Linked DNA regions of Myxosarcina sp. GI1. The protein of the gene in region 1 interacts with the protein of each later gene in a pairwise test. Links are inferred from orthologs where the notes say so. Each region holds a gene or a part of one and is shown in the gene's direction. Other genes may lie near its edges. The genes, in order: ndk and KV40_RS00705.

Region 1 (16,201 bases):
TTCGGGATGATAGGCTTGCGACACCTTAGTTACCAATTCCTGGCATCGCTGCCAAAAAAGCTGCCAGTCTTCCCAGATAGGAGGATCGTCTTTAGTAGCTGCTATTACCTGTTGTAAAGCTGTGCGAACTTGGTTAGCAGCCTCGGTATTGCTTCCAGCTTTTAAAGAATTTTCTGTATCTGTAGTTAGTTCTCGTTCGGCTTCCTCGATTGTCGCTTCGAGTTCGGCAAGTGGGGGTTTTGTCCATTTTGCTAATAGCCATCGCCAAACCGCAAAGATTAAAATTACTATGCCCCAAATCCAGTTAATTCCCCAACGATGAATTTGCCAGCCTGCTGCGACTAACAAAAAAATGACAATTGTGGCGATCGGTAATGCTAATATGGCTAACTGCCAAGGTTTGAGGCGAATCATGGCTTTATTCCTCTAATATTAAACCCCCGATCCAAGTTTAGCGTTTCATCATTGACGCAGCGAAGAATAAGCGCAGTTAAGTTTTTTTTAAATTCTAAAAAAGTTAATCTCTAGTTAACCTTAATAAAATTAAAGAAAGATATAATATCTCAGGTTTTGTATTAATAATCCATAATTTACACACTCGATCGAATTAAATTTCGTAAAAACTATAATTGCAGTTCATTAAATGAATCCTAATTTATGGTAAATTAACGCGAAATTATAGCAGTGGACAAAAGAATTAGGATACCCCTGTATCAACGAACAATTCTTCAATTAATAATGAACAATTGACTTTTGCTATTGCAGTCGATCGAGCCAGCGATTTAGCAATGAGGGGTTGATTTTTCAGCCAAGAAAATAATGAACTGGATAGAATTTTTGATTCGCTCGGTCGTTGCTTTTATCCTGGGAATGGGAATAGGTATTGAAAGACAATGGCTTAAAACCAGGTCTGTCCTAAAAACCAATGTGTTAGTAACTTTGGGTGCAGCTATGTTTGTCATGCTGTCGGTAATGACTCCTGGAGATGCTAGTCCTACTCGTATTGCCGCGCAGGTGGTTTCTGGGATCGGTTTTCTTGGTGGAGGAGTGATTTTACGCGAAGGTGCTAGCGTACGCGGAATCAACACCGCAGCTACGCTTTGGTGTGCGGCGGCTATTGGCTCTTTAGTTGGTGCTGGTTTTTTGGTTCAAGCTTACTTTGGTACTCTGGCAGTTGTTGGGGCAAATTTAATGTTACGACCTATGGTACAGGTGTTTCAAAAAAAAATCGATCGCCAACTAGATCTTTCCCATACTAACAATGGGACAATTGAAACTAAAAGCGATTCTAATTCTAAACAATTTCTGGAAACGGATAACGAAAGATACGGTTTTGATGAAAAGCCAGCATTAATGATGTTGCAATCGCGCCATAGCTATCGATGTCGTTTTACTTGTCATCCTCAAGATGAAAGCAAAGTATTGTCTAAGTTGTGGGAGTTTTTGCTAGAGTCAGAAGCGATCGATTTGAACTCTATTAAAAGTCATCAACTTCAAAGCCAACCGCAACGCGTAGAGATATTAGTAAATTTTCAGATACTAGAAATCAAAGAAAACTTCAATTTAATTGGTTCGCTGGCTAATATTTTGCAAGCAATAGTAACTCATGATTCTCTCGATTGGGAATTTTCTAAAGAAAAGGCAGAATATACTTCTAAGTATTAATAAGTATTAATTACCGAACTAAAGTCAGTATTCGGTAACAATTTTTACGTAAAACTACGGTTGAATCTAAAACTTGATTTTGAGATCCTAATATCGGTATTATTAAAGCACTAAATAAACTATTTACATTGAATATATCTAAATAAACAATGCTTTATGGATAGTCGAGGGTCTAAGCTGGAATAACGGTAAGTTTTTATTAGCTTAGTATTTTTACTCTCTTTCTTATTTAGTGCTGTTGTCGGTCATTCAATATTTTTACAGAAGTTGCTCGCGCTCTAGAAGTTTATTTGTAGCTCGATAGTACGAAGCGCAAACACACCAGGTTAAAGTAAGGTTTTGGTTGAATATCCCTCGATATTTAGCTCGCTCTTACTCGGCAAGAATCTTTTCTAAAGTGAATAAATATGTTGCACAAGTTAAAGGTCGATCGCAAGAATATTGTTTTGTTCGTTTACGTAGTAATACTATGTTTGTTGGGACCTTTGATAATAGTAATCAATCAGAATAGTAACAAGTTAACAGAGCAATTTAAGCAACAGAACGATAAGCCCAAACAATCTCTAGCTACCAGAATGAGTAGTGGCGATCGCCTTTTAATTACAGCAGACATTAATCCTGTCAAGCAATCTGCAGTTCAAGCTTATGCCTCCCAAGACTATCAAACGGCAGTAGAACAGTTTCAGGCTTCCCTAAAAATTAATTCTAACGATCCCGAAGCCTTAATTTATTGGAATAATTCCCTTGCCAAACTCCAAGGTGAAACAGTCAAACTTGCTACCAGCGTGCCAATTGGTGGCAATTTGGATGTAGCCAAAGAAATACTGCGGGGTGTAGCTCAAGCTCAAACCCAAATCAATCGTAATGGCGGCATCAATGGCAAATTAGTAGAAGTAACAATAGCCAATGATGACAATGTTCCAGAAATTGCCAAACAAATCGCTACAGAACTGGTTAAAGATGAAAGCATTTTGGCAGTAATCGGACATAATGACAGCAATGCTTCTGTTGCTGCCGCACCCATCTATCAAGCAGGAGAGTTGGTAATGATTACGCCGACTAGCTCGGCAGAAAATTTACCAAACCTTGGTAGTTATATTTTCCGCGCCACTCCCAATACGAGAGCCTTAGCAGAGCCGCTGGCTGAATATGCGAGCGATATCGCTCGCAAAAAAGATATTGCCGTTTGTGCCGATTCTCAATCGGAAGTAAGCCAATCGTTTCAAAAAGAGTTTACCTGGGCAATTTACAGTCGTGGTGGTAGTATAAATCCCATCGAATGCGATTTTTCGGCAGCAAATTTCAATCCCAGTCAAATTCCCTCTGAGGCAATTAGTGCTGGTGCCGATGCTTTGCTGCTCGCGCCATCGGTTCGCAGCGTCAATCGAGCAATTGAAGTGGCTAGAGCCAACCAGGAAAGACTGACTTTGCTCGGCAATCACTCTCTCAACACCTATCAAACCCTGCAAGAGGGACAAAAAGAAGTAAATAGTATGGTGTTGTCTGTAGCCTGGGATGCTAAATCGAATACCAATAACGCTTTTGCTCTAGATGCCCAAAAACTTTGGGGAGGAGCGGTAAACTGGCGTACGGCAATGGCTTATGACGCGACACAAATAGCAGTTGCAGCGATAAAGCCAGGTAACACTCGCCAACAGGTACAAATGGTATTGAGCGATCCGCAGTTTGTAACTGAGGGAGCGACAGAATTAATTCAATTTCTACCTTCTGGCGATCGCAACATGAAAGGCACGTTAGTTAAAGTCGAGCCAGGAACGCGATCGGGTACTGGCTATGATTTTGTCTTGCTCCAACCACCCACGCAAGCTTTAAAATAAACCTAGAACGCGCCACCAGATACCGCCAATAACTAGCCAAACTGGTAAATAAATTAGACTCAGAATTAAACCGACTCTGCACCAGGTAGCAGCTTTGATATAACCAGCACCATAATAAATTGGTGCTTCGGCAGTGGCATAATGAGTCAAACAACCAGATAAATTCATCGAACAAGCTAAAATCAAAGCGGCATAAAAAGGTGGAGTACCAAAAGAAAGGGCGATCGGTAATAAAGCAGGATACATCGCACTGGTAAAAGCTGCCTTGCTGGCAAAAAAATAGTTACTGTAAAAACTAACTAAACTCAATAATACAAAAGCTAGTTGTCCTGGTAAATTATCGATCGCATTAGCTAAAGATTGTGTTGCCCAAACAATCAAATTCAGTCGATAGAGATTGGTTGCCAACATCAGCAAAATTGAAAACCAAATAAAAATATCCCAAGCTTGGCGTTCGGAAACCACATCATCCCAGGTTAAAACTCCAGCTAGCAATAATAACATCACTCCTAAAATAGCAGTAGTCGCACTTTCAATTGCCAGCCATTTACTCCCGAAAGTCCACAGCGATAGTAAAAAAACTAAAATAGCCATCATCGACCATTCGCTTAGTTTTACTCTACCCATTTCGGTTAACTTAGTTCTTGCCAAGCTTGCGGCTTCAGGAGTTTGCTTAATCTCAGGGGGAGAGCAAAAATACACAACTAACGGCATAATCGCCAGACTGATTCCTCCAGGAACGCTAGCTGCCACTGCCCAAGTCATCCAGTCAAGTTTAATTCCCATCTCACCAGCAAATTCAGCCATAAAGGGATTGGCTACCATTGCCGTAAGAAACATTGCTGTAGTAATTTGAGTACCTTGATAGCCAGTCTGCATCAAAAACGTGCCGATACGATTAGCCGTACCCCGACTGGGTTCGCTTTCATAGACACTAGCTAAAGATCTGACTACGGGAAAAATTACGCCACCAGCCCTGGCATTACCGCTAGGAATAGCAGGAGCGAGAACTAAATCCGTAGCTAACAAACCATAACTCAACAGCAGCGTATTTTTACCTATAGCGATTGTAAACCAATAGGCAATACGAGTCGCCAGACCTGTTTTAATAATCCCTCTGGCAATCAGAAACGAACTTAGCGTCAGCCAGGAAGTAGTGCTACTAAAACCACTTAATGCACTTTCAAGTTCCAGGGTATTGGTAGTTACGCAGGTGACTAAAGCAATAAGGGCTACTACGCCAATTGGTAGGGGTTTGATAATAAAACCGCTGACAGTTGCTAAAAAAATTGCCAGTAAATGCCAGGCTCGGACATCGACATTATTAGGAACGGGAGCAAACCAAATAATAGCTCCCAGTAAAATTGGTAGTAAAGTGGCAATTAGCTGTCGATCGCGGAAACGGTAATTCGATTGAAGTTTGGCTTTTGAAACCTGACTAGACTTCTCTTTGCCATCTAGCATCAAGCTACGTTCTGCTCTAAAGCAGACACATTGATCTGAATCAGACGAGCGAGTAAAGCCGAAATTTTACTTTTATCTAAAGCTGGACTCTGACAAGCTTCATCGGTAAGCACACAATAACCAAAGGCAGGATCGAAAGTAAGAATATTAAATTTACTACTGGCTCTATTAAGCGCATAACTTTGCCCGAATTGCAGTAATACTGCCAGACTATCGAGAGTTGGAGTTTTAATACCCGCTATTTCTGCCATTTCTACAGGCGCGGTAATCAGACTGATTTCTCCCTGTCGTCTGCGAGCAAAATCTTGGGCTAAAGAAGGAAGATGTCTTTGGCTTCCTGGCTCGGTGATATAGGCATAAACTTTTGCTTCCGAAGGTAAATCGGCTTTTTTAATGCCATAAATAAGAAAAATTTGCCGTAATTCTGCCACAATAATACCGATCGCATTATTGACATAAGCATTAGCGGTCAATTCGGCGATCGCACAATCAGTTAATGCCGAAAGTACATTAGTAGCAAGATTAATTGCTAGTTTTTGACCTACTTCAGTACGAATGTTTTCGTGGTAGGTAGTTGTCAAGCCATTATTGCTAAGAAGCTGGCATAACTGTTCGACAGTCGATTTTTGAAAATAAGACTGTTGCGGTGTTACCAAACCGACAGACATTTTAGGACTTTTTTTTACCTCGACTCGTCCCCAAGGAGTCTTACTACAGGGAGCTTTGACCACGCAACCAACTAAATGACGGTCGCCAAGTAAAGCCATAATTTCACCATCGGGATCGACACTATGAAGATAAGGACGAGAGCCAATTCGAGCGAGCAAACTAGGATTTAAATCAGACAGATAATTATTGTCGGCAAACCACCAATAGGGAATGCCGTTTTGAGCATGAAAAATGATGGAGTTGCAATCGGAGTGAGCGTGTATGTAGGGTGCGACTGCTGCCAAGCAATTGCTTTTAACGGCGACAACAATAATTTCAAATACTTCTTCTAACTTTTCTGTTATATCGACAAAACGAACTTTTTTGGTATTAGGTAAAATTTGCGTTTTTTCGCCACGAGAGTTAAATAAAAACAAACCGAATTGTTTAATTTGTTTGGTGTAGCTACTACGATCGCGACCTGCAAAAGTTACTTCTACTCCAGCTTTAACTAAAGATGCGCCGATCAAAGTTCCGATAGAACCAATTCCTACAACCATGATTTTGTTCATATTTGCTTTTCCTTTGCAGTAATTATTTTGGTTTGTTTTTTATTGTGCCGTTTTAAATAATCATGTATACAGTTCATTTTTCTGGTTTGGCTTATATATAAGTTTTTTTGCCAAAATTTTAGTTTAAAAATTAAAGTGACACAATTTTCGCGGTCGGTCTAAACAATAAACTTCAGCTTATTTATTTTTTATATTTGAGCCAACAAATAATTATTGAATCTCGATTAAAAACAAGCACAAAAAAACACTTCTTTTTTGAAGCAAAAACTACAAAGAAGTATTTTAATGTGATTTTTTGAAGTTTTATTGTGCCAAGTATAATGCACAATAAACATTTAATTTGATTAAATCTTAAGAAAGCAAATTTAATTTCAGGTTAAGAACAACACCATTTCTGATTAAGATAAGTTCGGAAAATAGCAATTTTGTGTGCGCGCTATAAAACAAACCGACTTTTTCCGACTTTATCCCGAAAAACTCCCGACTATAACCGACTGACAGAAGTTAGATAATTTCATAAGCTGCTTTGTAAGTAATAAAATTACAGTTTGGAGTTAAAGATGAATGACAAAAGTTTGACTAAAGATTTGGCAGGAGAAGTTATTTATAACCCTACTTTTTGGCAAACTAAAGAGAGGATCGATAATTTAGTAGCTAAATATCTTAGCAGCGAACAACTACGCGATCGCCTCGAAGATTTACCCCGACAGTTTCAAGATCCCCAACCCCGTAAATGGCAACCTATAGACTGGCATAAAATTAACCCAGAACAAATAATCGACATCGATTTAGATATCTTTCTCAGCATAATTAAAGGTGCGATCGATACTGAAGCACCAATTCATGATTATACGCAAACCAGCAGACAGTATTTAGAACCCATTCATTCTCTAATGGCGCGATTTGTCGGCGGCGTAGTCAAAGATGGCAAAGTTATCGAAATCGGTTTGTGGGAAAGGGAAGAACGCCAACATACTCCAGCTTTGATTAAAGTATACCGACAGCTTACCAAAGAAAAAATAAATCCCAAATTGCGAACTGTTAGAAGCTATCGAGCCGTAAAAGATCCCTATCGAGATTTGTATGGTCACGGTCTGCACCGCATTATTACCGAATACGGTGCTGTTTGTCTGTATCTCTGGTTGATGGCTCGCACTACTGGCACAATTCAGCAGGTATTAGCCGAATTGCTACAGGATGAAATTAACCACATGACTAAATTCTGGGGGGTTGGTCTTTGGCTGTATCCCAACGCTAATTCTCAGCTAATCGGACATATTTTTAGTCAAATAGCCAGTTTGCTACAGCCTGCCGATAAAAATAGCAATTTAGTAGCTACTTTTCATCGTCTAATGTCGGTGTTAGACTGGCAATCCTGGTCTTCATTGTGCAAAATAGAGACGATCTACACTTTTGTCTGGATTTTACAGCGTATGTCGCAATGGAGTAGTAGCCTAACACCAGAATATTTACAGCCGTTTTGTGCTTCGCCGCAGTTTTTTGATGAGGAGGCGGCGATCGCATTAACCTCAAATTAACAGTTTTTTAATAAAGATATTTCCAGCTTAGCAACTTACCAACTATTACTAAATCTCGTCTCATGACAGCGCAATTATTATCTACTTTACCAAACAAGACCGAATTAAAAATTTTACCCAGGCACGTAGCTGTAATTATGGATGGCAATGGTCGTTGGGCAAAAGCAAAGGGCTTGCCCAGAATTGAAGGGCATCGCCGAGGAGCAAATACTCTTAAGGAAACGCTGCGCTACTGTAAGGATTTAGGAATAGAAACTCTAACCGCTTACGCTTTTTCTACCGAAAACTGGGGTCGTCCTCATACAGAAGTAAGTTTTTTGATGGCATTATTTGAAAAACTGTTACGCAAAGAACTCAAAGAAATGCACCAAGAGGGAGTTCGGATTAACTTTATTGGTGATTTAACCATTTTGCCTCAGTCTTTGCAGCGAGAAATGCAGCACTCAATGGAAGTAACCAAAAACAACAATAATGTACATTTTAATGTGGCAATTAATTATGGTAGCCGTCACGAAATGGTTAAAGCCTGTCGGGCTATCTCTGAAAAAGTAAGACAGGGAAAGTTAGATCCAGAAACGATTGATGAAGATACGATTTCTAACTATCTTTATACTGCCGCCAGTCCCGATCCCGATTTACTAATTCGTACCAGTGGCGAAATGCGTTTGAGCAATTTTTTGTTGTGGCAGTTGGCTTATACAGAAATATACGTTACCGACATTTTTTGGCCCGACTTCGATCGCCAGCAGTTCGATCGCGCATTAAGAGCTTATCAAAAACGCGATCGCCGTTATGGTAAAGTTTTATAGCTCGATATGTTGTCTGAAATTTATAGAAATAGGTTGAATACATAGCTATTCAACCTATCAAAATAACTGTTAATAAATTAGAAATATCGTATTTCTAATTGTTGCGATCGGTGCTAGAAAGTTTAGGCACCGACAACTGCGCCCCCATTAGGATGGAGAACTTGTCCTGTAAAATAGGACGAATCATCAGACGCTAAAAAGACAAAAGCCGTAGCCACTTCTACTGGCTGTCCTGGACGTTTCATGGGCACTTGTTTGCCAAAGCCTTCTACCATTTCGGCATCAAAAGCATCGGGAATAAAGGGAGTCCAAATAGGTCCTGGAGCAACGCCATTAACGCGAATGCCTTTTTCGACTAAAGATTGAGATAGGGAGCGAGTAAATGCCAGAATTGCTCCTTTAGTTGTAGAGTAACTTAGCAGTGCCGCATTACCTTTGTAGGCATTAATCGAGGTAGTGTTGATAATCGAACTGCCTTCTTTTAAATGAGGAATTGCTGCTTTGCACAAGTAAAACATGGCAAAGATATTAGTGCTGAAAATGCTACCCAAACGTGCCGAGTCGATATCTTCTAGCGTCATCGCATCTTCAAGATACTGTTCGGCAGCATTGTTAACTAAAATATTTAGTTTGCCAAATTCATTTACAGTTTTTTGAACTATTTCCTGACAAAGTTCTTCTTTACTAATATCGCCAGGCAGCAGCAAACATTTTTGTCCTTGAGCTTCAACTAGTTCTTTAGTCTTCTCAGCATCGCCTTGTTCGTCTAAATAAGAAATAGCAACATCTGCTCCTTCTTTAGCGTACAAAACTGCTGTAGCGCGACCGATACCGCTATCGCCGCCTGTAATTAGAGCGACTTTACCTTTGAGTTTTTCGCTACCTTTATAGCTATCGCGGTCGTAAATTGGCTTGGGAGTCATTTCTGACTCTAGTGCGGGTTGTCTTTCTTGTGATTGTGCGGGAATTTTATTTGGAGAAATAGTCATATATACTGTGTGATTGTGTGTGCAAAAAGTAAATAGATGTCGAATTAAGCTGAAAGCTGTCCGCCAGTTACGTCATAAAGCGCGCCTGTAACAAAGCTGCTGTCAGAACTACCTAAAAAAACGTAGGCGGGGGCTAGTTCTTCTGGTTGGGCAGCGCGTTTGATTATGCCGTCGGTATCGTAGTTGTCTACTTTTTCGACAGGCATAGTGGCAGGAATGTTAGGAGTCCAAACTGGTCCTGGAACTACTGAATTGACCCGTATTTGACGCTCGCCCAAATTCAACGCTAGAGACTTGGTAAAGGTATGTACTGCACCTTTAGAGGTAGCATAGTCGATCAACATCGCTTTGCCCATTTTGCCGACGACGCTACCCGTGTTGATAATTGCGTCTCCTGCTTCTAAATGAGGTAGAGCAGCTTTAACCATATAAAAATAACCAAATATATTAGTTTCCAGCGTGCGTCGAAACTGTTCGAGGGAAATGTCTTCAAATTTTTTCTGAGTCATTTGGTAAGCAGCATTGTTAATCAAAATATTCAACTTACCAAAACGCTCTACTACCTGGGCGATCGCGGATTCACAATCTTCATAGTTACGCACATCTCCTTTAATTACCAAACAGTCTTTATTGCCAATATCTTTAACCATTTTTTTGGTATCTTCGGCATCGGCATCATTTTCGTTATAGAAAATAGCTACTTCCGCCCCTTCTAAAGCATAGGCGATCGCTACAGCCCTACCGATACCAGAGTCGGCACCAGTAATAAAAGCTACTTTACCGTTCAGTTTACCGGCGGGTTTATAGTTGGACAGGTCGCTATCAGGCTGAGGTTCCATATCCCTTTGAGAAGCAGGATAGTCTAGCTTTTGAGCGGGAATATCATCGGGAGTCGGACGGCGTTCTTGTTTCTGCATTAGCTTAATTCTTACTATTCGAGTGTCTAAAAAATGTGGCAATTATGTAATTTATTAAAATTACTTAGCGAACCAATATTTTATTTGCCCTTCAAAATATTTAACGCTTGTAGATGAAGTCGCTCTCTCGCTCGCTGTTGTTGCCTTTCGACCGCGTTAGATAGAGCTCTAGCATCTTACAGCAAAGCCTTTCTAACGAGATGACCGCGTATGGGCGATAAACGTCAGACACCTCCGTTAAATGGCGGTGTACCGTTCACTAGTTTTTAGATTAAAAAATAACTAATAAATTTAAATGAGTCTTGAGAATGATTTGCTCGATTAATTTAGCAGTTGAGTTTTTTTACTATTTTATTATCAGTAAAAAATTTTCTTTTTGTCGAACCTATAAGTGCTTTTAATAAATTTATAGCTAAAGTTAGATATTTTGCATTTCTCTTTCTATAGTAAGAGGCATAATTTGCCAGATTGCTATTACATAATTTTAGATAAAGTTAATGTAAGATAAAAATTTAAATTATGTCAGAAGCAGAAGCTAAAGCTATTTCAAATGCAAAAGACAAGATAAAAGAAGTAGTTCCCAGTCCTCCCGAACAACATGAAGTTGCTAGCGCTCAAGAACTCAAAGAACGTTTGGACTGGGGCGAACCTGCCCTAACGATTATCGACATTCGCGATCGCGAAGCTTATTTGCAAGAGCGAATTATGGGAGCAATGCCCATGTTTTCTGAGAACACTTCTCAAAGAATTACCGATAGTCTGGCTCCCAATCGCGCTATTTATGTTTATGGCGAAAGTGACGACAAAACTGCTGAAGCGGCTCAAGAACTAAGAAGTGCGGGATTCAAAAAAGTATCTCAACTACAGGGTGGACTGGCTGGTTGGAAAGCAATTGGCGGACCTACTGAAGGTACGGAAAGGGATGTTTAGAGTTTTTTAAAAATTTAATAGATTTGTTGTAGTCTGACTACAGCAAACTGTATGGGAGCAAGAGCGATCGAATTTTTGACAACTTGCTCCTTTTATCGTGTTTATCGTCTCGCAGTGATGATAAATTGCTATTTTTACTCTTAACTACAACAGAAAAAAGTGTAGTAATTGTAAATATATCTCAAGTATTATGTCACTTGTCGGAAGGTTTTTAAATAAAAATTATTTAAACTAAATTTAACTAATAAATAAGGAGATTTTATTATTTATGAATAAACTAGCAATCGGAAGTTTATCTTTACTTTTAATGTCTGCTGTTACTGCACCAATGGCGGTAGCTGGAATGAAAGAAGAAAATCCAGACACTAGAATCGAAAAATACGAAGAAAGAACCGAAACCGAACCTAATTCCGTATCTCAGGTAGAGCCAGCAGGTTCTGATATGGATATGGATAACGACGAAACTCGTACCGAACAAACTCTAGACGAATATCAGTCTACAGGCAGTAGTTCTAACGAAAGTATGTATGACGTTAGAAGGACTGAAGCTTTTAATTTAGTCAGTTCTGCATATCGCGGTCAGTATGAGTCTCAAGGAATTGACGGTTATGCCGTTATGGTTAGCAATTATAATAGTGGCGAACTAACGGCAGAAAAATTAATTCAAGCAGCAATCGATGCTGGAGAACTTTCCCCCCAAGCTTTGGAAGACGAAGGATACGTCAATGCCGTAGAACTACAGCTAGATACTTTGAGAAACGAAAGCTAAAACTAGAAGCTAAGTTTTAGGAAATAGAACTTCATAGCTTATAGATAAATAAACCTACAAGTAAGAGTGACATCTAGTACGCTCTTGCTTTGTAGCGTATATACTCGTTAATAACTAAAGAGCATTAAGCTCTCAACAAAAATCAACTTCGGAGAAATAACAACATGGAATCAGGACAAGAAAAATTTGCCAATACCGAACCGTTTGCTGAAGGACACGATGCCGATAAATTGGGTAAAAAGGCAGGTATAAAAATGTCTGAAGCAGAAGAGTTGGGTTTAAAAGACAAATTAGAAGAAAGAGATGATAGTCGTTTGGAACTAAACCCCAAGCGTTCTCCCAGCGAACCAACAACCGATGGTAGCGAACTTTAAATCGGGCATTAAATAGACAATTGACCAGAATTAAGAAAGATGATGTAGCATCTAGATAAAATTTTTGAGTCGATTGAATTTAATGGCTAAGAAAAAAATTGGGCTTCTATTTGGCGGACGTTCGGGCGAACATGAAGTTTCTATTACTTCAGCAAGAGCGATCGCGCTAGCTTTGAGTCAGTCTGAGAATATTAATAAATACGAAATTTTGCCCGTCTACATAGATAAAAATGGTGTCTGGCACGGTGGAGATCGGGCAAATAAGATTTTGACTACGGGCAAACCACTAGAAGCTGAAAGCCAGCACCATCTCTGGCGCTTTCCCCCACAAACTAAAGCAATAGATGTTTGGTTTCCCATTTTACACGGACCAAATGGTGAAGATGGTACGGTACAGGGTTTGCTGAAACTAATGCAGGTTCCCTTTGTAGGGTCTGGTGTTTTAGGTTCGGCATTGAGCATGGATAAAATTGCTATGAAAGTGGCATTTGCTGCAGTAGGTTTACCGCAAGTTAAATATGTAGCGGTCAATCGCGCCGATATTAGGTCTAGTTCTTTATTTTCCAAGCTCTGCGATCGCATCGAAGCAACTTTAGAATATCCCTGTTTTGTCAAACCTGCTAATTTGGGTTCTTCTGTCGGGATTGCCAAGGTGCGATCGCGCAATGAACTAGAAGCAGCTTTAGATAATGCCGCCAGTTTCGATCGCCGTGTTGTAGTAGAAGCTGGTGTAGTGGCTAGAGAAATCGAATGTGCGGTGTTGGGTAACGATAATCCTCAAGCTTCGGTATTGGGAGAAATTACCTTTGACAGTGATTTTTACGACTACGAGACTAAATACACCGAAGGATTAGCACAATTAAATATACCTGCAAATATACCCGATGTAGTGAGCGATCGCCTACGAGAGATGTCACTCCAAGCTTTTGCCGCAGTGGATGCTGCGGGTTTGGCTAGAGTTGATTTCTTTTATGTCGAAGCTACGGGAAAAGTGTTTATAAATGAGATTAATACCCTACCTGGTTTTACTGCTACTAGTATGTATCCCCGACTCTGGGAAGCTACGGGCATAACTTTTCCCCAACTGGTAGATCGCCTAATTGAGTTGGCACTAGAACGCAGCGCAGTGTAGCGATGTGCAATTAAAAAATATCGTTTAAAAAACCAGAATTTAAGTTAATCTGGGATTTGTAAAAAATTGTAACCGAATTTGGAGGGATGATATGGAACGTACTTTTATTATGATCAAACCCGACGGCGTACAGCGTCATTTAGTAGGGGAAATAGTCAGACGATTTGAAGCTAAAGGTTTTACCCTGGTAGGACTGAAAATGATGAAAGTGTCAAGGGAACTGGCAGAAAAACACTATGAAGTTCACAAAGACAAGTCCTTTTTTCCTGGTCTGGTCGATTTTATTACTTCTGCTCCCGTAATTGCGATGGTTTGGGAAGGAGAAAGCGTCATTGCTGCCGCCAGAAACATTATTGGCGCGACTAATCCTATTTCTGCTGCTCCTGGCTCGATTAGGGGCGATTTTGGCGTAAGTATCGGACGCAACCTCATTCATGGTTCTGATGCCATTGAAACCGCTCGACAAGAAGTGTCCCTCTGGTTTGATGATGAAGAGTTAGTCGATTGGGAGCCAATTAGAAAATCCTGGCTATACGAATAAAACTTTTGATTTTCCAGTATGGCGATCGCATTTTAACCTTCGGTTAGTAGTTAGTTATTAGTAGTCAATTCAAAACTAAAAACTAAAAGCTATTTTGTGCGATCGCCTCAACTTCAAAGCAGATGTAGAAATACCTGAAACATAGTGCCTAGTGCCTAAATAATAATTGTTGAAAATGAGATTAGCTGATAATCTTGTGGTTGCCTGTTACATCTCACTAGTTTTTGTTTGATGGCAACTACCTGGACGCGACGACATATATTATCATTAATAAATTTTTCTGCTGCTGAATACGAAACCATTTTGCAGACTGCTGTTGGTTTCCGCGAAGTGCTATCGAGAAAAACTAAGAAAGTTCCCGCACTTCAAGGGCAAGTAGTTGCCAATATGTTTTTTGAACCTTCAACCAGAACTCGTAGCAGCTTTGAACTAGCTGCCAAACGTCTTTCAGCAGATATTCTTAATTTTTCTCCAGGTAGCTCCTCATTGAGCAAGGGAGAAACTATTTTGGATACAGCTAAGACTTATCTGGCAATGGGTGCTGATATTATGGTGATTCGCCACCAACAAGCTGGAGTACCACAGGCGATCGCTACCGAAATGGATCGGCTTAATTCTGGCGTTAGCATTCTCAATGCAGGAGACGGTTTGCATCAGCATCCTTCTCAAGCACTATTAGATTTATTTACCCTCACTACAGTTTTAGACCGAGAAAATCCGCGATTGGGATTATTAAATGGTAAAAAGATTGCTATTGTAGGCGACATTCTTCACTCTAGAGTGGCACGTTCTAACATTTATAGCCTAACTACCGCAGGTGCAGAAGTACATTTAGCCGCTCCCCCAACTTTACTACCCAAGCTATTTTTAGATGCCAGCAATTGCCAGTACCAGGACAAATTGTTCGTACATTGGGAACTAGCACCCGCCTTGCAAGATGCCGATTTTGTCATGACCTTAAGACTGCAAAAAGAGCGAATGACCGCCAATTTTATTCCCAGTTTGCGAGAATATCATCAACTATTTGGCATTACTCGCGATCGCCTCAAATTGTGTCAGCCAGCAGTTAAAATTTTACATCCAGGACCGACAAATCGCGGTGTAGAAATTACATCAGATTTAATGGACGACCCGCAATTAAGCCTAATTTCCCAACAGGTAGCCAACGGCGTAGCAGTTCGCATGGCGTTACTCTATCTCATCGGTAGTAGCAAGTAGTATGTATCGATCACAACTTCTTAATCATCTTTATATGGGGAATACCAGCTTCGGTGAAACTGTCTCCTGTAGCTACAAATCCCAAACGTTCGTATAAGCCTTTGATATACTCTTGAGCGTGAACGACAGCCTTTTTATAGTTGCTGTCTTTAGCTAATTTTAAAGCAGCTAGCATTAACTTAGTGCCAATGCCCTGTTTTCTGGCATCAGGTAAGATTGCCAGTCTTTCTATTTTGATTGTTTTAGCAGCAATACATCTAATTCTGGTAGTTCCTACGGGGCGAGCGTCTAAATAAGCCAAAAGTTGAGTTGCTCCCCCATCTAAACCATCAAACTCTAGTTCGGCACTCACTCCCTGTTCTTCTTGAAAAACTTTGGTTCTAATGTCTTTAATTGCTTGAAAATCCTGGCTATAGCTAACAATTCTTATTTCTAACTGACTCATTAAAATAATTGCTTACTTAATTGGTTTTGACGCAGTACCGTTTACCGAGCGATGTATTCCCACATTTTTAGCCGATCTGAGTTATGCTCACTAAAAAGTTTTCCAAACGAAAAGCCAATTCTACTGAATGAATATTGACATCGTTCTAACTTTAAGCGTTCTTAGCATAACTTTAATTGCCTTTATTTGGGAATGGTTCCCTGTAGATTTAACGGCAATTATGGCAGCAATTTTGCTGATGGTGTTGGGGTTAGTAACTCCCGAAGAGGGTATTGCAGGATTTGGCAATACCGCAACCATTACCGTTATGGCAATGTTTATTCTCAGTGCGGGAGTAACTCGTACTGGTTCT
Region 2 (16,329 bases), on another replicon or contig:
TGATTTTGGATGAGGCGACTAGTTCTTTAGATACGGAGTCAGAACGCCGCTTTCAAGAAAATCTCTCTCGTCTATCGCGAAACCGCACTACTTTTATTATTGCCCATCGTCTTTCTACAGTACGCAATGCCAATTTTATCTTAGTTTTAGATCGCGGCTTAATAGTCGAACAGGGAACACATAAAGAACTAATCGCCCAGCAAGGTCTTTACTATCAGCTAGCAAAACAGCAGCTAGATCTGTAAAAACATCAAAAATTGTTTATCTAGCATGGCTAACTTTAATAGCTCTATGTTCTTTTTGCTCTAAAGCTAATTTTAAATTCTGTCGGGCTTCTGTTGAGTCTACATTGAGGCAAACTTCTAGTTCGTAGCATTCAACCGCAATTTCTAGATCGCCTAGACTGCACGTATTTGCTGCCCAGATCGTAGCTAGCTGCTGCATAATGATGCCGTTATTCTATAGCTAGTTTTCTCTAAAGATGAAGGGCATTTGTCCCAATAACTTCTGCTTCGAGCGAAATAGGTTGAAGTTTTTTAGCTTGCTGATAACAGGCGATCGCTTCATCTAATTTATCCTGTTGCTGTAGAGCATAACCAAAATTGTTACAAAGTTTTTTACGAAAGCGCTAATACATTTATGCCTTGTTTTTAGCTGTCAGGTTATGCGTCTTACCAATTCTGACTTTTATAAACTTTTTCGCCAGACAATTGCGTGTAAATCAATTGGAATGACTATTAGTTTGTGTTTTTGCGGTGGTTTATTCTTTGCTCTATTTAATTCGCTAGTTTTTTTAGACGTTTAAAATTATACGATCGATAAAATAAAGATAGTTGCCAAATTGGCATTATGAGCTTAAGCGAGCTAAATATTCTTAGAATTACATATTGCATTGTAATTGCGATCGCGTATCAATGTATCGACAAACGCTAACCAAACTAATCTCAGATTGTTTTTTCACTAAGCAACATATAATCTAGTTCGCTATTTAGCCACTGTTTGAATAGTTCGTCGATAATTTCTTGTCTTCGTTCGGGGGTTAATTGAGCGGCAATATATTCTTCTATTAGAAACAAATGATATCCTCGCTCAGATTGAATGGGACCGATAATTTCTCCCACGGGAATGGGAGTTTTAAAAATTGCTGCTGCTATATCTGGTGCAAAATTCCAGCGATGAACTTTACCTTCATAGCCACAAACCTGCCTGCGTTTTGCATCAATATCGTAAAGATGCGCTGCCTGATAGAAGCTAATTTCTTCTTCTTCAATTTGATAAAAGAGTTCTTGAGCGAGTTTTTCGTAAGGAACTATTAATTGATAGAGATTAAATTGGTCATAATCTAAGCGATTCTGAGCGAAATATGCTACGGCTTGCTTATCAAATAAATGATGCGCTACTTTTTTAGCGAGCAGACGTTTGTTGATACTTACTTCCCATTCGTCTGGATCGAGTAGATTATCTTGTAACCAGGCAATGGTGTCAGATGCTTTTTCCAAACGCTTTGACATGCGAATTTGGTTTGCCTCAGCCTGAATTTCTTCTGGGGTAACGGCAATATTTTCTTGGCTGGCAACTCGTTCGACAATCTCTTGCTGCAAAATCTCGCAACATGTTTGGTTTAGCTTTAGTTCTTGTTTGAGATGTTGTTCGATTGCTATTGGCTCGATGTGTATCTTGTGAAATTGAACCATTTCAGATTCCTCTCTCTCCATATATAATCATGATCCTGTCTTCGAGCGACAAATAAGTGCCAAAATGGCAACATCTCGTATTTCGATCGGGTTAGATTATTTACATACAAAAGAAGTTTGCCTAAAGCAAGCTTTAAACAAAACAACAAACAAGCAAGAGGAATAAAGCAATGATTATTTCCGATTTACAATATATGGAAAATGTTAACGCTGCTGAAGTAACTGGTGGTGGTAAGAAGAAATATCCCAAATATTCTCCCAAAAAATATAAAATTAAACTAGCTACATTAAGCATCGCAGATGCTGATGCTAATGCAGCAGCCGTTGGTGATTTATCTATCGCTCTAACCAACACTTCCGCTGTTGCAGTTCCAGGTGGCGCTTCTTCTAGTTCTAGTTCTACAGCCGTATCTGCTACTTTCAAGAAGTATCACTAAACTAACTCGTTAGTAAAACTTATAAAAAAACACTTAGCTACCTAAACTATTAACTAGATAGTTTTGGCAGCTAAGTTCTATACATCGACAATACGTTTCTTGAGGTAATCAGACCATGTTAATACAAGACCTCGGCTTCATAGAAAAAGTCGATAATTCGCATTGCATCGCAGGAGGTGCTAAAGCCAAAGCTAAGGTTAAGCGCGTTCCTGGTGGTGTAGAAGCAAGTGGATTTGCTGAAGGAAAAGGCGATATAAACTATGCTAAAACTAAAACTGTAGCAACAGCATATCCCTTAGCAAAAGGTGGTGCCGCATCGGGAGCTGCATCTAATGTTAAATTAAAAGGGTTTAAGCCCATAATTGATGCTGATATAGCAATCGATGTAAAAGCCTTTATCTAATAAACCAGAACTAAATTTCAACTAGTTAAATGTGTAACTAAACATCCAAAAATTTCCAAAAAGGCATGGAAATTTTGGCTTGTTGATAGTTATGGTTTTTTTATTTTCAGCAAGTCTCATCTTGAAAAGGGCTAGCCTTGTTTAAGCAGGCAATAAACTTGGTTATAATTGCTACGATCGCTTTAGGTATAGCTTCATAGTGAAATTAAGTTTTCAAGTGGAAATTGCTGTTTAATTATGCTTCAACACATTTAATTAAAGTTTTCTTAGTTTATTATTTTCAGCATTTAACAAAATTTAAAATTCATCATCGAGCTACTAACAAAAAATACTCGATGGTGAATTTTTCTGGCTCGAATAAAGCCTAAATATCGCCCAAAAAAAATACTCACTTAAAGAGATTTTTGTAGCATACTGATAAGAAGAGTCGGTAAAAGTGAGTTAGAAAAATGCAATTAGAGCAAGCTGAAATAGTATTTCAAGAGACTGCTAACTTTGAACCCAAAACTGCTGAAGACTATTACAATTTGGGAACTATGCTGCAAGCTAGACAAGTCGAAGCAGCACAGGCAGCATACCAAAAGGCGATAAGCTTAGAACCAAAACATGCCGAGGCTCATAACAATTTAGGAACGATATTACAGGAAAAAGGTGAAATAGAGGCAGCAATAGCATCGTATCGAACCGCTATTAGCTTGCAGCCCGAATATGCTGAAGCCTATTATAATCTGGGAACTGCACTCAAAGAGCAAGGACAAATAGAGGCAGCACTGACAGCATATCAAAAGGCACTAGACCTAAAACCCGATTATCATTTCGCCAAAGTAGGTATAGCAATTGCCCAGCTACCCGTTATTTATTCAAGTAGCAAAGAAATCGAACGAAGACGCAGCAATTATCGGCAGCATCTTCAAAATTTAGCCAATTATTATCAATTAACTGACGATAGAGAGCGAGCCGAAGCTGCTGCTACTGTTGGTTTTCGACAACCTTTTTATTTGGCTTATCAAGGCTTAAACGATCGCGACTTGCAGCAAACCTACGGCTCGATGATTCATCAATTAATGACGAGTCGTTATCCTCAGTGGGGACAACCCCTATCTATACCCAAACTAGCAGCATCTCAAAGGATTCGTATTGGTTTTGTTTCTGGCTTTTTCAATCATCATTCCGTATGGAAAATTCCCCTACAGGGATGGATAGAAAACTTAGACCGCAGCGAATTCGAGCTATTTGGTTACTATACTGGCAGCAGGCGCGATCGCGTGACGACAAGAGCAGCAAAAGCTTTCGATCGATTTGAGGCAGATTTTTTATCTGTCGCTCAGTGGGCAGAACAGATCGTCAAAGATAAATTACAGGTTCTGGTATTTCCCGAATTCGGCATGGATCCAATTGCCGCTCAACTGGGGTGTCTGCGATTGGCTCCCGTACAAATTGCTTTTGGCGGACATCCCGAAACTAGTGGCTTGCCAACTATTGACTATCACTTAACTAGCAATTTAATGGAGCCAGCCAATGCTCGGGAACACTACACCGAGCAGCTAATCAGACTGCCCAATCTGGCTGTATGCTACCAACCCCTTCCCATTCAACCCGAAGCAATTGATAGAGCAGACATCGGTATTGCAGAAAATGAAATCATGTTTTGGTGCTGTCAATCGTTATTCAAATATCTACCGCAGCACGATGATGTTTTTCCGCGAATTGCCAAAGAGTTAACCGACTGCAAATTTGTATTTATCGCTCACGAAAGTGAGTTTGCCACTAATGTATTTCGTCAGCGATTAGTTCGTGCTTTTCAAGAGTTCGAGCTTGCCTGTGAAGACTACTGCCTATTTTTACCCCGATTGAATTCCTATGCTTTTGCAGGTATTACTGCCATTGCCGATGTATTCTTAGACAATATTGGCTGGTCGGGAAATAACACGACTATGGAATCAACTGTCTTCGATTTACCTATAGTTACCCTACCAGGCGATTTAATGCGCGGTCGTCATACTATGGCGATCCTGAAAAGAATGGGTATCGAAGAGACAATTGCCAACAGTAAGAAAGAATACATTGAGATTGCGGTGCGTCTCGGTAAAGATGCTAGCTATCGGCAGTATATCTCTCAAAAAATCGCGCTTAACAAACACAAGCTTTATGATGACTTAAAGCCAGTAAGAGCCTTAGAGGATTTTTTACTCAGTCTGTTTGACAAACCCAGATACAGCAACAAAAAAATAGCTAAAGCCTTTCAATTAGCGGTTCGACATCACCAAGCAAATCGGCTTGAGGCAGCGCAGCAACAATACATTAAAGTTTTAGAAGCACAACCAGAACATGCCGATGCCTTGTATGGTTTGGGAATTTTGGCACAGCAAATTGGCGAGTCTGAAGCAGCAGAGCAGTATTTAAAAGCTGCGGTTAAACTGCGATCGCAATTTCTCAAAGCCTGGTTTAGCTTGGGCAATGTGTGCCAAAGTCGAGGTCAACTTACAACAGCAGAACAGGCTTATCGGCAAGCTCTAAATCTGCAAAACAACTCCGCACCTATTTGTAACAATTTAGGCTATGTTTTACAACAGCAGAATAAATGGCAAGAAGCAGCCTACTACTACAAAAAAGCCTTAGAAATTCAGCCCAACTGTACTGAAGCTGATGTCAATTTGGGTAACGCTCTGTTTGCTCAAGGACAGCTATCACCAGAACAGCAAGTCCACTATGCAGACCTAAACTTTAAACTCGGTTTGAGTCGCCAGCAAGTTGGAGACTGGCATACTGCTGTCATTTACTATCAACAAGCAGTTTCTATGCAGCCCGATTTAGTAGATGCTCGCTACCATTTGGGTTTAGTACTGCAACACCAAAGAAAGTTAGTAAAAGCAACTGCTGCTTATCAGGAAGTTATCCGCTTAAATCCCGAGTACGAGCTAGCTTATTATAGTCTGGGCGAAACATATCAAGACCTCGGCAATTTGTCTCAAGCAACTGCAACTTTTAGACAGGGATTAAAACTGATTAATTCTGACTACGCTTTGGCGATAGAGTCTCATCAGCATGAAGCTACATTTGCCGAGAATTTTACTATTCCTCAAATCCCTCAAGGCGAAGTAACTATTGGTGCATATCAGTTTCCAGTAATTCCCAAGGTACCAGTTTCCGAAGAAAAGCGACCTTTTTGGAGTGTTGTAATTCCAGTAGTAAACCGCCCCGAATATTTTCCCGAATGTCTGGCTAGCGTTCTAGCTCAGTGGACACAAGAAGATATGGAGATTATTGTTTTAGATAATGGTAGCGAACCACCGCAGTGGGAAATTCCCAGTGAGCTAGGTAAAGGAATTGTTCGTTACTATCGATTTCCCAAAACTGTAAGCCTACAGGAAAATTGGAATACTGCTGTATCTCTATGTCGGGGTCAGTGGATTCATCTGCTGCATCACGATGACTATGTTCTCCCCGAATTCTACGAGCGATTACAAGCAAGTTTATCAACCTGTTCGGAATCAGTTGGAGCAGCTTTTACCGCTCATCAAATAATAAATGAAAAGCGTCAAATCCTTTATACAGAAAGACACGAGCTAGAAAACTATCGCGGCATCGTTCGAGATTGGATACGACAGATTGGTGTCGTGAATACAACTAGTCCTCCATCAATAGTAATTAAGAGAGCCGCCTATGAAAAGCTGGGGGGCTATAAACTCGATATTCTCTATACTTGTGACTGGGAATTGTATAAACGTATTGCTTCTGTTTATGATTGGTGGTACGAACCAGAAGTTTTAGCTCATTATCGTCAGCAGCATAATAGTATCACCATTGCTGAAAATACCAACGGTGCTTCGGGATACGATCATCTTCGGGCTATTGAAATTTCTGAAAGCTACTTACCAGAAGAATATCGTGCAGAAATTACGGCAAAATCGCGTCAAAATTATTTTTATTGGTGTTTGGAAAGAGCGAAAATACCGTTAGATGCAGGCAATTGGAATGGAGCATTGCAACTAATCGAAGCTGCGATGCAAATAAATCATTCTGCCGAGGCTGTTGCCGCTCTTTCTACTTGGTTGCAAAACGAACGAGCAGTGTTCCTGGCAGATAAGCTAGCTTTGGCGAATATAGAGTGGTTTAAAAATAAACAAAATGCTGGATAATTATTTTATCTAGAAGCCAACACGACCCCACAGTAGTAATAGTAGTAATTTATTAACTATAGAGGTTCTAAAAATGTTGATAGCCGATCTCTCATATCTCGAACAGATTACAGACAAAAAGACAATTTTAGGTGGTAATTCCGTGTTAGACATTACTGCTAATGCATCTGCCACTGGCGATAATAGTTATACTTTGACTGAGACAGATGTTATTCTCAAAAACAAGAGCAAAAAAACTATGGCTAAGGGCAAAGGAACGGCGTTAGCAATCGGCGAAGATCCTTATGCAAGTGTTGGTGTTTATTACGCAGGCTTCGATCGAGTAAAAGTAAAAACTAAATCTAAAGAAAAAGATAACTACGCTTTTACAGTCGTAAAGGCAAAAGCAAAATAGCAGTTAAAAATTTTCTTTTGTAGTTCGGACTATAGTTTTTGCAGCAAAATGGCAACAGAAAGAACGAGCTATTTTTGCTCCTTCTAAATTTGTTCGGGTTAAAACTATCCGATTTTACAATCGACTTCTAATTACGGTTCCGATTGAGAGATTGGGAGGAAAAAATCTTATGTCCGAAGCAACAGAAGCCGAAATGCTTAAGCTTGCAGAGCAACATATAAAAGATAATCGCCTTGATGAGGCAGGGCAAATTTATCGACAAATTCTCGACCGTCAGCCTGAAACTTGTGAGGCTCTTTACGGACTGGGACTGATAGCTCAAAAAATTGAAAATTTCTCAACCGCAGAGCAAATATTTCGCCAGGCTCTGAGCATTCAACCCAACTCTCTTAAAATATTGTTTAGTTTGGGCAATCTTTATTACGCTGTAACTAATTTACCAAAAGCCGAAGCGTGCTACTCTAAAATTTTAGAACTTCAACCTAATTTAGTCGCCGTATACAATAACTTAGGTTACGTCCGTCAACTGCAAGGTAAAGTAGCAGAAGCTATTGCTTGCTATCAACAAGCTTTGAGTATTCAACCCAACTGTATAGAAGCAGAAGTTAATTTGTCTGGTTTACTTCATCTCCAAGATGAACTATCGCTAGATGAACGAGCATACTATGCCGCAAAAAGTAACAAACTAGGTTTGACTCGAAAAGCCGCAGGAGAACCTAAGACTGCTATAGCTTATTATCAACAGGCGATCGCTTTACAGCCAGATCTAGCTATCGCCCATTACAATTTGGCGGTAGTACTACAAGAACGAGGTAAGCTAGAAGAAGCGATCGCCTGCTATGAAAAGGTTTTAGAGTACGAGCCTGAAGCAGCAAATATACATTACGCGATTGGCAATTTACTGCAACAACAAGATAGAGGCAAGGCAGCGAGCGATTGCTATCAACAAGCCATGAAGGTTAGGTTCTCTAGTCTCGAAATTATTCGACATTCGCCTTATGACAATATTTACTATTGTTGTACCCAAAAAACAGCGAGTCAATGGTTTAGATCTATCTTCGACGACCCAACTTTCTATAAGTATACTGGTTTGGTAACTCATCCTTACGTTCAGTTGGGACTGCGGTATGCTTCATTCGATCGAGCTTTGCCTGATAAAACAATTGGCACCCATTTATATATAGACTATCCAACTTATTCGGGTATTGCCAAACCAGCAAATTATAAAACATTTTTTGTGTTGAGAGATCCTAGAGATGCCGTTATTTCCTGGTATTTTTCCGCTAAATATTCACATTTATTAATCAGCGTCATCCCTAAATTACGCCAAGATCTTGAAAAACTAGACTTTAGTGATGGTTTGAGATATATTATCGATCGCTTAGAGGAGTTTGGCTACTTTGAGACTCAAAGGTCTTGGATGAATATTGACGAGGATGAAAATAAGATCGCTATTTTCCGTTATGAGGATTTGGTCAGCAGCAATTATTCTTTTCTGAAAAAACTGTTTAGCTATTTAAAAATTGCAATGCCAGAAGAGGAACTGCGAACTCTGTGGGAAAGAAATAAATTTGAAAAATTAACCAGAGGACGCAAACATGGCGAAGAAGATATTAACAGCCACTATCGCAAAGGAATAGTAGGTGATTGGAAAAATTATTTCGATAGTTCTACCCTCAATTACTTTCAGCAAGTAACGGGAAACTTAGTAGAAGTGTTAGGCTATTCAGATTCAACAACGAACAATGAACAATGAGCAATGAGCAATGAGCAATGAACACTACAAACGATAAATGTTAAATGCTTAATGTTTAATGATATGATTAAATGTCTCAGTTAGATAAAATCGCTCTGCGTCGCGATTTGTTAACAAAACGGCGAGCGCTTTCAATAGAAGAATGGCAACAAAAAAGTCTGGCTATATGCGATCGCCTGCAAGCTTGGTCTTTATTTACCGAAGCTAACACGGTTTTGGCATACTTCAGTTTTCGGCAAGAACCCAATTTGGAGTTGCTATTTAGTACTCCTAAAAGATGGGGTTTCCCGCGCTGCGAGCAAGCTTCTTTAATATGGCACTGGTGGCAACCTGGAGAAACCCTATTCAAGGGTAAATACGGTATTCAAGAACCGTTAATTGACGCGCCTCTAGTCGAACCTTCAGAGGTAGATTTAATTTTAGTTCCCACTGTAGCTTGCGATCGCCAAGGATATCGTTTGGGTTACGGTGGCGGGTTTTACGATCGCCTGTTAAGTTCTCCTCAATGGTCGCAGATCCCTACAATTGGCATTGTCTACGATTTTGCTTATTTACCCCAGTTACCTATAGAACCCTGGGATATTCGACTAGATTATATTTGCACCGAGACGATTATCGAACGGAGCGATCGCTAGAACGCTCGCTCTTAAAAACAACGCCACTAATAGCCGAGAATAAGATCCAACCGATAGTATTTACTCTCAGGTCGAATATCGTAACATCAAACAAATTAAACAAAATAATACCTGAAAATGCCACCATGTAGGTAAACAAGATCGAATGTTCGCCGCTAACTATAGTTTTTTTGGGTTCTTTTAACAACCATATTGCTTTTGCCATTACCCAACCGACAATCGATAGCAACAACAAAGTCCCAACTATCCCCGTTTCTGTCGCCAGCATCAACGGCAAACTATGAGGATGCCCAAACCAAACATTCATCTTAGCTTCGTAGAGAGGGGTAAAGTTACGCAAACCCCAGCCAATTACAGGACGTTCTTTAATCAAATTCCAGCAAAACCGCCACTGAGTCAGACGTAAAGTTTCTACGGGGCGATCTGGATACATGCGATCTGAAAGTCTCGCCCAAATAAATACAGGAACGATTTTACGCCACCATATTCCACCCCAATTGGGAACAAAAGCCGCCCAACAAATGACAGTTACTATAGCAGCTATCGAGCCAACCAACCACCGCCAGCCAGCATACATAGCAAAGGCGATCGCGCTAAAAAAAGCTATTCCCCAGGCATTACGAGAGCTAGTTAGTACTAAGCCAACGCTATTAATAAGTAAGATCGCCGTCAGTGCAAATAAGATCCAGCCAGATCTAGAAGTTCTTTTCGATCGCCACCGCTGCCAGGTTTCCAGCCACAGTCCCAAACAGAGAGTAAAAGCGGTCGTTAGATAAACGGCTAAAAAATTAGCATAAATAAACACCGATGACATTCTTCCTGCTGGTTCCCCTACAGCAACCAAACCCCAGCCAAAAATAGTCTGCCACCAGGAAGGAGTCTGCCAGCCAAGATATAGTTGTCCCAAACCTAAAATAACTATTGCTGGAGAAGGAATAACTAGCAATCTAGCTAACTGTCTTAACTGGTGCGATCTCTTTATCAATACGTTTAAAGCTGCAAATAAGGCAAAAAAAGGTAAAAAGTTTGCCAAACCCAGCCAAGATTCCAGAGGACGATAAGCAAAGAGCGAACAAACAATCAGCCAGATACTTAAAACTGCCAATCCCCAATTGAGTGGAAACCTAATTATTTGACGATAGCGCGATCGCCAAACCCAAACCAAAACTACCGCTAATCCTACCTCTCCCAAAGCAGGAAACAACGGCAACGCTAAAACGCTAAACTGCAAACATCTCCAAACCCAATCTAATTTTGGTCGTCTATTATTCACTAACTAAAAAGCGATCGCCTTAATTCTACAAAAGATGAACTAGATTTTATAGTTTTTGTGCGAATAATATTCAGTATGTTAGAAAAGTTAAAAGGTCGATTGAGTTTACGCTATTTAGCCTATGAAAAAAACTAAAATTGGTAAATTAACTTTTTTAGAAAACAATGACAGCATAGAAATTATAATTCCACCAGCAAGGTTTAATAACTATATGACAATTGTTTTAATTGTTATGAACCTTATTCTTTTATTTCCCCTGTCTGCGATCGCTTATGGAATTTATTCTACTGAGCCTATATACACAATTATTTTAGTTTTCTTTTTGTTTCCCTGGCTTGGTGGTGTTGTATTTGCTAACTTTTTTTGGAAAGAGTTATTTTTTAATTCTACTCGTATAAATGTCAATAACGAACAAATTTGTATTTCTCGTACTTTAGATAAACAAGCCAATTCTTTGTTGCTACACACAGAAGAAGTTAATAGCTTGAAAATATTGAAAGTTCATACAGATTCACCAGCTTGTTTTCCAACTATCTTATTTTTGGTTTCCGATATAGAATACGATCTTAGAGTTTTTACGTCATTTAGATTGGATGATGAAGAAATTGTTTTAATAGCAAATAAACTTAATAAATATCTCAAAACAGAGATCGTAGAATAATTTATTTGCGGAGAAATATTTATTTTGTATCTTTATTACCTAATTAATAATTGCATTTACTTCAATAGCAACATCGGGAAATGCTAGAGAATAAATTATTCCCGTATTTAAAGTCGATCTTGAAGCGTATTCGGTTTCTTGTGGTTCTCTAAATACAATTAGCTGTCTTTTTTTTAGATTTATCACCCAGTATTCTTTAATCCCTACCTCTGCATAAATTTTGGTTTTTATATTCAAGTCTTTTTCCAAACTAGAGTTGGCATATTCTATTAACCAAAAAATATTTTTGGGATAGGGATGATGAGCTAAATATTCTCGTCCTAACTTTTGAACGACTGCAATATCTGGTTCGGGTTCGCTGCTGTCGGGAAGTGTAATTGGTTTGCCAGAGCGAATTGTAACGCGATTACCAAGTAAACCTCTTAAATAATCTTCTGCTTCACTACTAAAATATGCGTGGGCTTCCCCTTCAGGCGACATTTCAACGATCTCCCCTTTTAGTAATTCCACGCGGCGATTGTCTAGTAAACCCGTCTCAATCATGTGGTGGTATTCGTCTATAGTCCATTTAGCTAATGTTAAAGACATCTGGTTTGAGCATCTTAATAAGACAGTAATGAATTTTAAGTAACTATTAAAACTAATTTACCTACAAGATTCTTAAGCCGTTGCCCAATATTCGCCGCGAGTCAAGCGTATTTGCGCCAGGGTGAAAATAATCGGAATTACGCGACTATAATTAGTAGCGATCGCCTTCCAGCCCAAATCGGCAACAAAGTAGCCCCACATTATCGGACCAATCAGACCAAACACACTTCTAGTCACCCCGTAACGCGCTGCATTCACCGCCATACCTCGTTTTGCTGTCTGCAAGGCTAACTGACTTTGCAGTCCTGCAACCGCTACCGTTCCCCCTTTAATTAATGCTGCTTTAGCGGTTTGGTAGGTAGCAAAATGGATGGCAAACTGCTGGGCAATGTGTTTTAACAGCCAAGTTTTAAGTAGAGAATTGACGGCAAAAATACTGCTGCCCTTAAGCAAAATCTTGAGGGGATCGTGCTGTAGCTGAACGGGTAAAGCTTCAGGTGGATTGGCTGTCGCCAAAGATGTACCAATTTTTTGTTGTAGAGACAATTGTTCCTCAGCAGGTAGTTTATCCCAAGCTTTACTTACCAAATGCAAAAATATTTCCGCTTCAATATTGGTAGTATTCATCTGCTGAGAATAGGGAATCTTGAGATAATGACAAACCTGGATCAGTATTTGTCGATAAGACAATTCTTGAGTTCGGTTTCGCAATACAGTAAAACCATCGGCAGCAAGATAGCGAAATCGCCGATCTAATGAAGTGAGCCAAGAATCCCAATCTTGACTTTGAACGTAAATAGGTTCGGGCGTTTGCCAATAATCTAAAGGATTAAAGCGACGACGAAACAGAATCTGGGTGATCTGCTGCAATTCTTCTTCTGTAGCCAATTCCAGTACTGAATTTAGTTCGTCCAATGTTGTTGCCTCCACAACATCACGTTATGCTACGGATTTATATCTGATGTCAATACTTTATAATAACTCTTTTAAAAAAATTGGAATAGATCGAGAACTGGCAAACAAACGTTATAAAAATAACTCAAATCCTACACCAACTCCGATAAAAATGGTGGTGAGGAAATAAGCTATGGTTAACAGGCTATCTCCCTCAAACAAATGTTGCCGCAAACAATAGCTTAAATTAAATATTTCGGCGATCGCAATTGCGGTTGAAATCGCTACTGCTGGTTGTTTGCCTAGTACGATCGCGGCAATAATTACTAACAACACTGGTATGGCAACGGCTATAGTTATAGCCGATCTGCTCGTCGTTTCCTCAGTAGCGGCAATGGTAGTAGCGGCTAACTCGATCGCGGTAATTACTACCACTGAGAGTAAAAAAATTGCCAAATTAACGGTAGTGCGATCGAGATGATGGAGGGCAAAATTAACCGCAGCAACGCCAAAGGCACTCAAACCTGCCAGAGTAAACGTACCTAAGACAGCTTTTTTTGTAGGACGGTTAAGAGAAAAAGTAGGTTTAGTAGCTAGCAATAGGCGATCTAAATTGACTTTGACAATACTACTATTTTCACTTGGCTGTAGCGCGATCGCTTCTAAAGCGGCTTTAGCTGTAGCTGCATCTGCAAAGCGTTTGTTAGCCTGTGGCTGCACCATTTTGTCCAGCCAGCTTACAAATTGACGGTTTAAGGGAGGTAAATGAGATTTAAACTGAAGCTGATAGGGATTATCTTCACTAGCTAGTTCGCTAATCTCCCAACTTTTTTTTCCTGTTAGCAAACAAATAGCTGTAACACCTAAACTATAAAGATCTGAAGCGGTAGTAGGCTTAGATATTTGCTCTGGGGGCATAAATCCTGGTGTTCCTCTGAGGATGCTGCTTACAGAAGCTTCTTTATCACCCAAGCTAGCAAAGCCAAAGTCAACCAAATAGACGTGTAGGCGATTGCCGATTAAAATGTTTTCTGGTTTGAGATCGCGATGAAATACGGAGGGATTTTGCTGCTGGAGATAAATTAAAATATCTAAAATTTGCAATAAAACCTGCTTGGTTTCTTCTAAGTTTAACTGTCGAAAATCACTTAAGTTTGGTGCGTCTATATATTCTTGAATTAAACAAAAACCATTATCGGTTTCCAAACTATCGATAAACTTAGGAATACCAGAATGTTCTAATTTTGAGAGCAGTTCTATTTCACGTTCGTATGCTCGATAACCAGACCAAGTCGAATCAGCCGTTGCAAAGCAAAACTGTTTGATAGCTACCAGTTCTTCTGTAGCCAAATTGGTAGCTTTCCAAGTAATACGTCCTCCCTCTCGATTATTTCCTAATTCACTTTCAATGCGATATTGATGTTCGCTTAGGTCGAGAAGATTAGTTACCATAGTTAATTTCTAATTCGCGATTGAGGTCTGTTAATTTGATAACCACTATTATGTATATCTCTAAGGTATCTTAGAAAACTAAGATCTAATGCAATAGTGAAATTTTATGCGGCTATTGAATAAAATCGCCCAAACAATATTAATAAACTCCACAATTAAGAATTATCTTTCAACCTCTAAAATTGCTCTAATGTCGATATATACTTACTAGCAAATTCAACTCAGGCAGAATAAATCCGATTAAATCTACAGATAATGACAAATTTTAATATTTTTGCTCAAAAAACTAGTTCTTTTCTGTTAGCAGGAGCTTTACTATTTACTTTAGGTGCCTGTGGCGGTGAAGAGAATACTGCTAACAATGGTGAAGGTGAAGCTGCTGGTGGTAATAGTATTTTGAGTACGGTTAGCGGACGAGGAAACTTAGTCTGCGGCGTAAACGGTCAGCTTCCAGGCTTTAGTTTTGTTAACGAAAATGGTGAATATTCTGGTTTAGATGTCGATCTTTGTCGGGCAGTGGCAGCAGCCTTATTTGACGATCCGACAATGGTAGAATTTCGCGATCTTAGCGCCCAAGAGCGTTTTACTGCCGTACAGTCTGGTGAAGTAGACTTGCTCAGTCGCAATACTACCTGGACTCTAAGCCGCGATACTTCGGTAGGAATGGAATTTGCTCCTACTACTTTTTATGACGGGCAAGGATTATTAGTCTCTCAAGGTAGCGGCGTTCGAGAATTAGCAGACTTGGAAGGAAAATCAGTTTGCGTGTTGTCGGGAACCACTAACGAACAAAATTTGGCAGATAGAATGCGTAAGCTTGGGGTTAACTACACTCCAGTAGTTTTTGAAGATGTCGATGCCCTTTATGCAGCTTACGAACAAGGACGCTGTGGGGTAGCTACCAGCGATCGCTCGCAACTTACGGCTCGTCGGGCAATTTTAGCCAACCCAGACGAACACGAAGTTTTAGGTGTGGTTTTATCGAAAGAACCTTTAGGACCTTTGGTCGCTGATGGTGATGCTCGCTGGTTTGATGCGGTCAAGTGGATTACCTACGCGATGATTGAAGCTGAGGAACTGGGTATTAATTCGCAAAATATTAACGATTACGCCGAAACTGAAGATCCTGAAATTAGACGCTTTCTCGGTCAAGAAGGCAACTTGGGTGAAGATATGGGACTACCCAATGATTTTGCTGCTAGAGTTGTCCGACATGTAGGCAATTACGGGGAAGTTTACGATCGCAACATCGGTCAGCCTTTTGAATTAGAGAGAGGGCTTAATGATTTGTGGACTAACGGCGGCTTGATGTATTCTCCCCCATTCCGCTAGGAAAGACTGCCGATGACAGCAAAAAAAATTCCCTTTTGGCGCGATCGCCAGATAATTCAAATTGCAGGACAAATTTTAGTTCTAGTATTGGTTATTGCGGCGATCGCCTATTTGGGCAACAATCTAGTCAATAGTTTTCAAAGACTCAATCTTACCTTTGGGTTTGGCTTTCTCTCCCGTTCCGCTTCTTTTGGCATTGGCAACCCGCCCATTAGCTACAGTCCTACCGATCCCTATACCCGTGCGATTTTAGTCGGACTGATTAATTCGCTGATAGTTATGTTTTTTGGCATTATTATCGCCTTGCTATTAGGAATTACTATCGGAATCGGCAGATTGTCCGATAACTGGCTCGTGCGTCAGCTAGCTACTGTTTATGTCGAAACTCTCCGCAATACGCCTTTACTGTTACAACTATTTTTCTGGTATTTTGCCGTTTTTCTAAGGCTGCCAAGAATAGAACGTCCCGTAGTATTTGGCAACATAATATTTCTGACCAATCGCGGGCTAGATCTACCTTGGTTGGCAGCAACTGCTCGAACTTGGCTGGCAGTTGGCGCGATCGCCCTGGGGATTATCTCAGCCATACTTTTTTGGCGTAGGGGGATAAAAGCTGTCGAAGCTGGGGTATCGGCTGCCAAATGGTGGTGGTTGATAGCAATTGCTGCGAT

The links.
Region 2: the proteins of ndk (region 1) and KV40_RS00705 interact in binary tests that used the Escherichia coli proteins (3 or more experiments, as listed by UniProt). The link is inferred for Myxosarcina sp. GI1 from one-to-one orthologs.

The regions. Positions count from the first base shown.
Region 1 is NZ_JRFE01000026.1:294,821-311,021, reverse strand. The notes cover bases 12,684-15,461. They hold ndk (nucleoside-diphosphate kinase), read left to right. Parts: upstream 12,684-13,736; coding sequence 13,737-14,186; downstream 14,187-15,461. Other genes in these bases: KV40_RS21615 (GNAT family N-acetyltransferase), read right to left, coding at 15,415-15,461; KV40_RS21620 (aspartate carbamoyltransferase catalytic subunit), read left to right, coding at 14,418-15,404; KV40_RS21630 (D-alanine--D-alanine ligase family protein), read left to right, coding at 12,684-13,645. Outside these bases: KV40_RS21690 (GTPase family protein), read right to left, coding at 1-414; KV40_RS36295 (MgtC/SapB family protein), read left to right, coding at 820-1,665; KV40_RS21680 (ABC transporter substrate-binding protein), read left to right, coding at 2,073-3,503; KV40_RS21675 (DASS family sodium-coupled anion symporter), read right to left, coding at 3,495-4,967; KV40_RS21670 (ketopantoate reductase family protein), read right to left, coding at 4,967-6,187; KV40_RS21665 (hypothetical protein), read left to right, coding at 6,748-7,725; KV40_RS21660 (isoprenyl transferase), read left to right, coding at 7,788-8,534; KV40_RS21655 (SDR family oxidoreductase), read right to left, coding at 8,657-9,523; KV40_RS21650 (SDR family oxidoreductase), read right to left, coding at 9,568-10,440; KV40_RS21645 (rhodanese-like domain-containing protein), read left to right, coding at 10,960-11,370; KV40_RS32385 (hypothetical protein), read left to right, coding at 11,639-12,139; KV40_RS21635 (DUF6335 family protein), read left to right, coding at 12,304-12,513; more of KV40_RS21630, read left to right, coding at 12,596-12,683; more of KV40_RS21615, read right to left, coding at 15,462-15,849; KV40_RS21610 (SLC13 family permease), read left to right, coding at 15,983-16,201. UniProt on the Escherichia coli protein: Major role in the synthesis of nucleoside triphosphates other than ATP. The ATP gamma phosphate is transferred to the NDP beta phosphate via a ping-pong mechanism, using a phosphorylated active-site intermediate.
Region 2 is NZ_JRFE01000001.1:159,795-176,123, reverse strand. What follows is about bases 7,771-10,676. They hold KV40_RS00705 (5-formyltetrahydrofolate cyclo-ligase), read left to right. Parts: upstream 7,771-8,894; coding sequence 8,895-9,458; downstream 9,459-10,676. Other genes in these bases: KV40_RS00700 (O-antigen ligase), read right to left, coding at 9,436-10,676; KV40_RS32920 (tetratricopeptide repeat protein), read left to right, coding at 7,771-8,823. In the rest of the region: KV40_RS00750 (ABC transporter transmembrane domain-containing protein), read left to right, coding at 1-245; KV40_RS00745 (hypothetical protein), read right to left, coding at 262-444; KV40_RS00740 (peptidylprolyl isomerase), read right to left, coding at 945-1,694; KV40_RS00735 (hypothetical protein), read left to right, coding at 1,889-2,131; KV40_RS00730 (hypothetical protein), read left to right, coding at 2,247-2,534; KV40_RS00725 (tetratricopeptide repeat protein), read left to right, coding at 2,984-6,673; KV40_RS00720 (hypothetical protein), read left to right, coding at 6,747-7,067; more of KV40_RS32920, read left to right, coding at 7,237-7,770; more of KV40_RS00700, read right to left, coding at 10,677-10,731; KV40_RS00695 (hypothetical protein), read left to right, coding at 10,853-11,392; KV40_RS00690 (Uma2 family endonuclease), read right to left, coding at 11,432-11,980; KV40_RS00685 (YaaW family protein), read right to left, coding at 12,053-12,895; KV40_RS31695 (serine/threonine-protein kinase), read right to left, coding at 13,007-14,326; KV40_RS00675 (amino acid ABC transporter substrate-binding protein), read left to right, coding at 14,582-15,658; KV40_RS00670 (amino acid ABC transporter permease), read left to right, coding at 15,671-16,329. UniProt on the Escherichia coli protein: Involved in the removal of 5-formyltetrahydrofolate.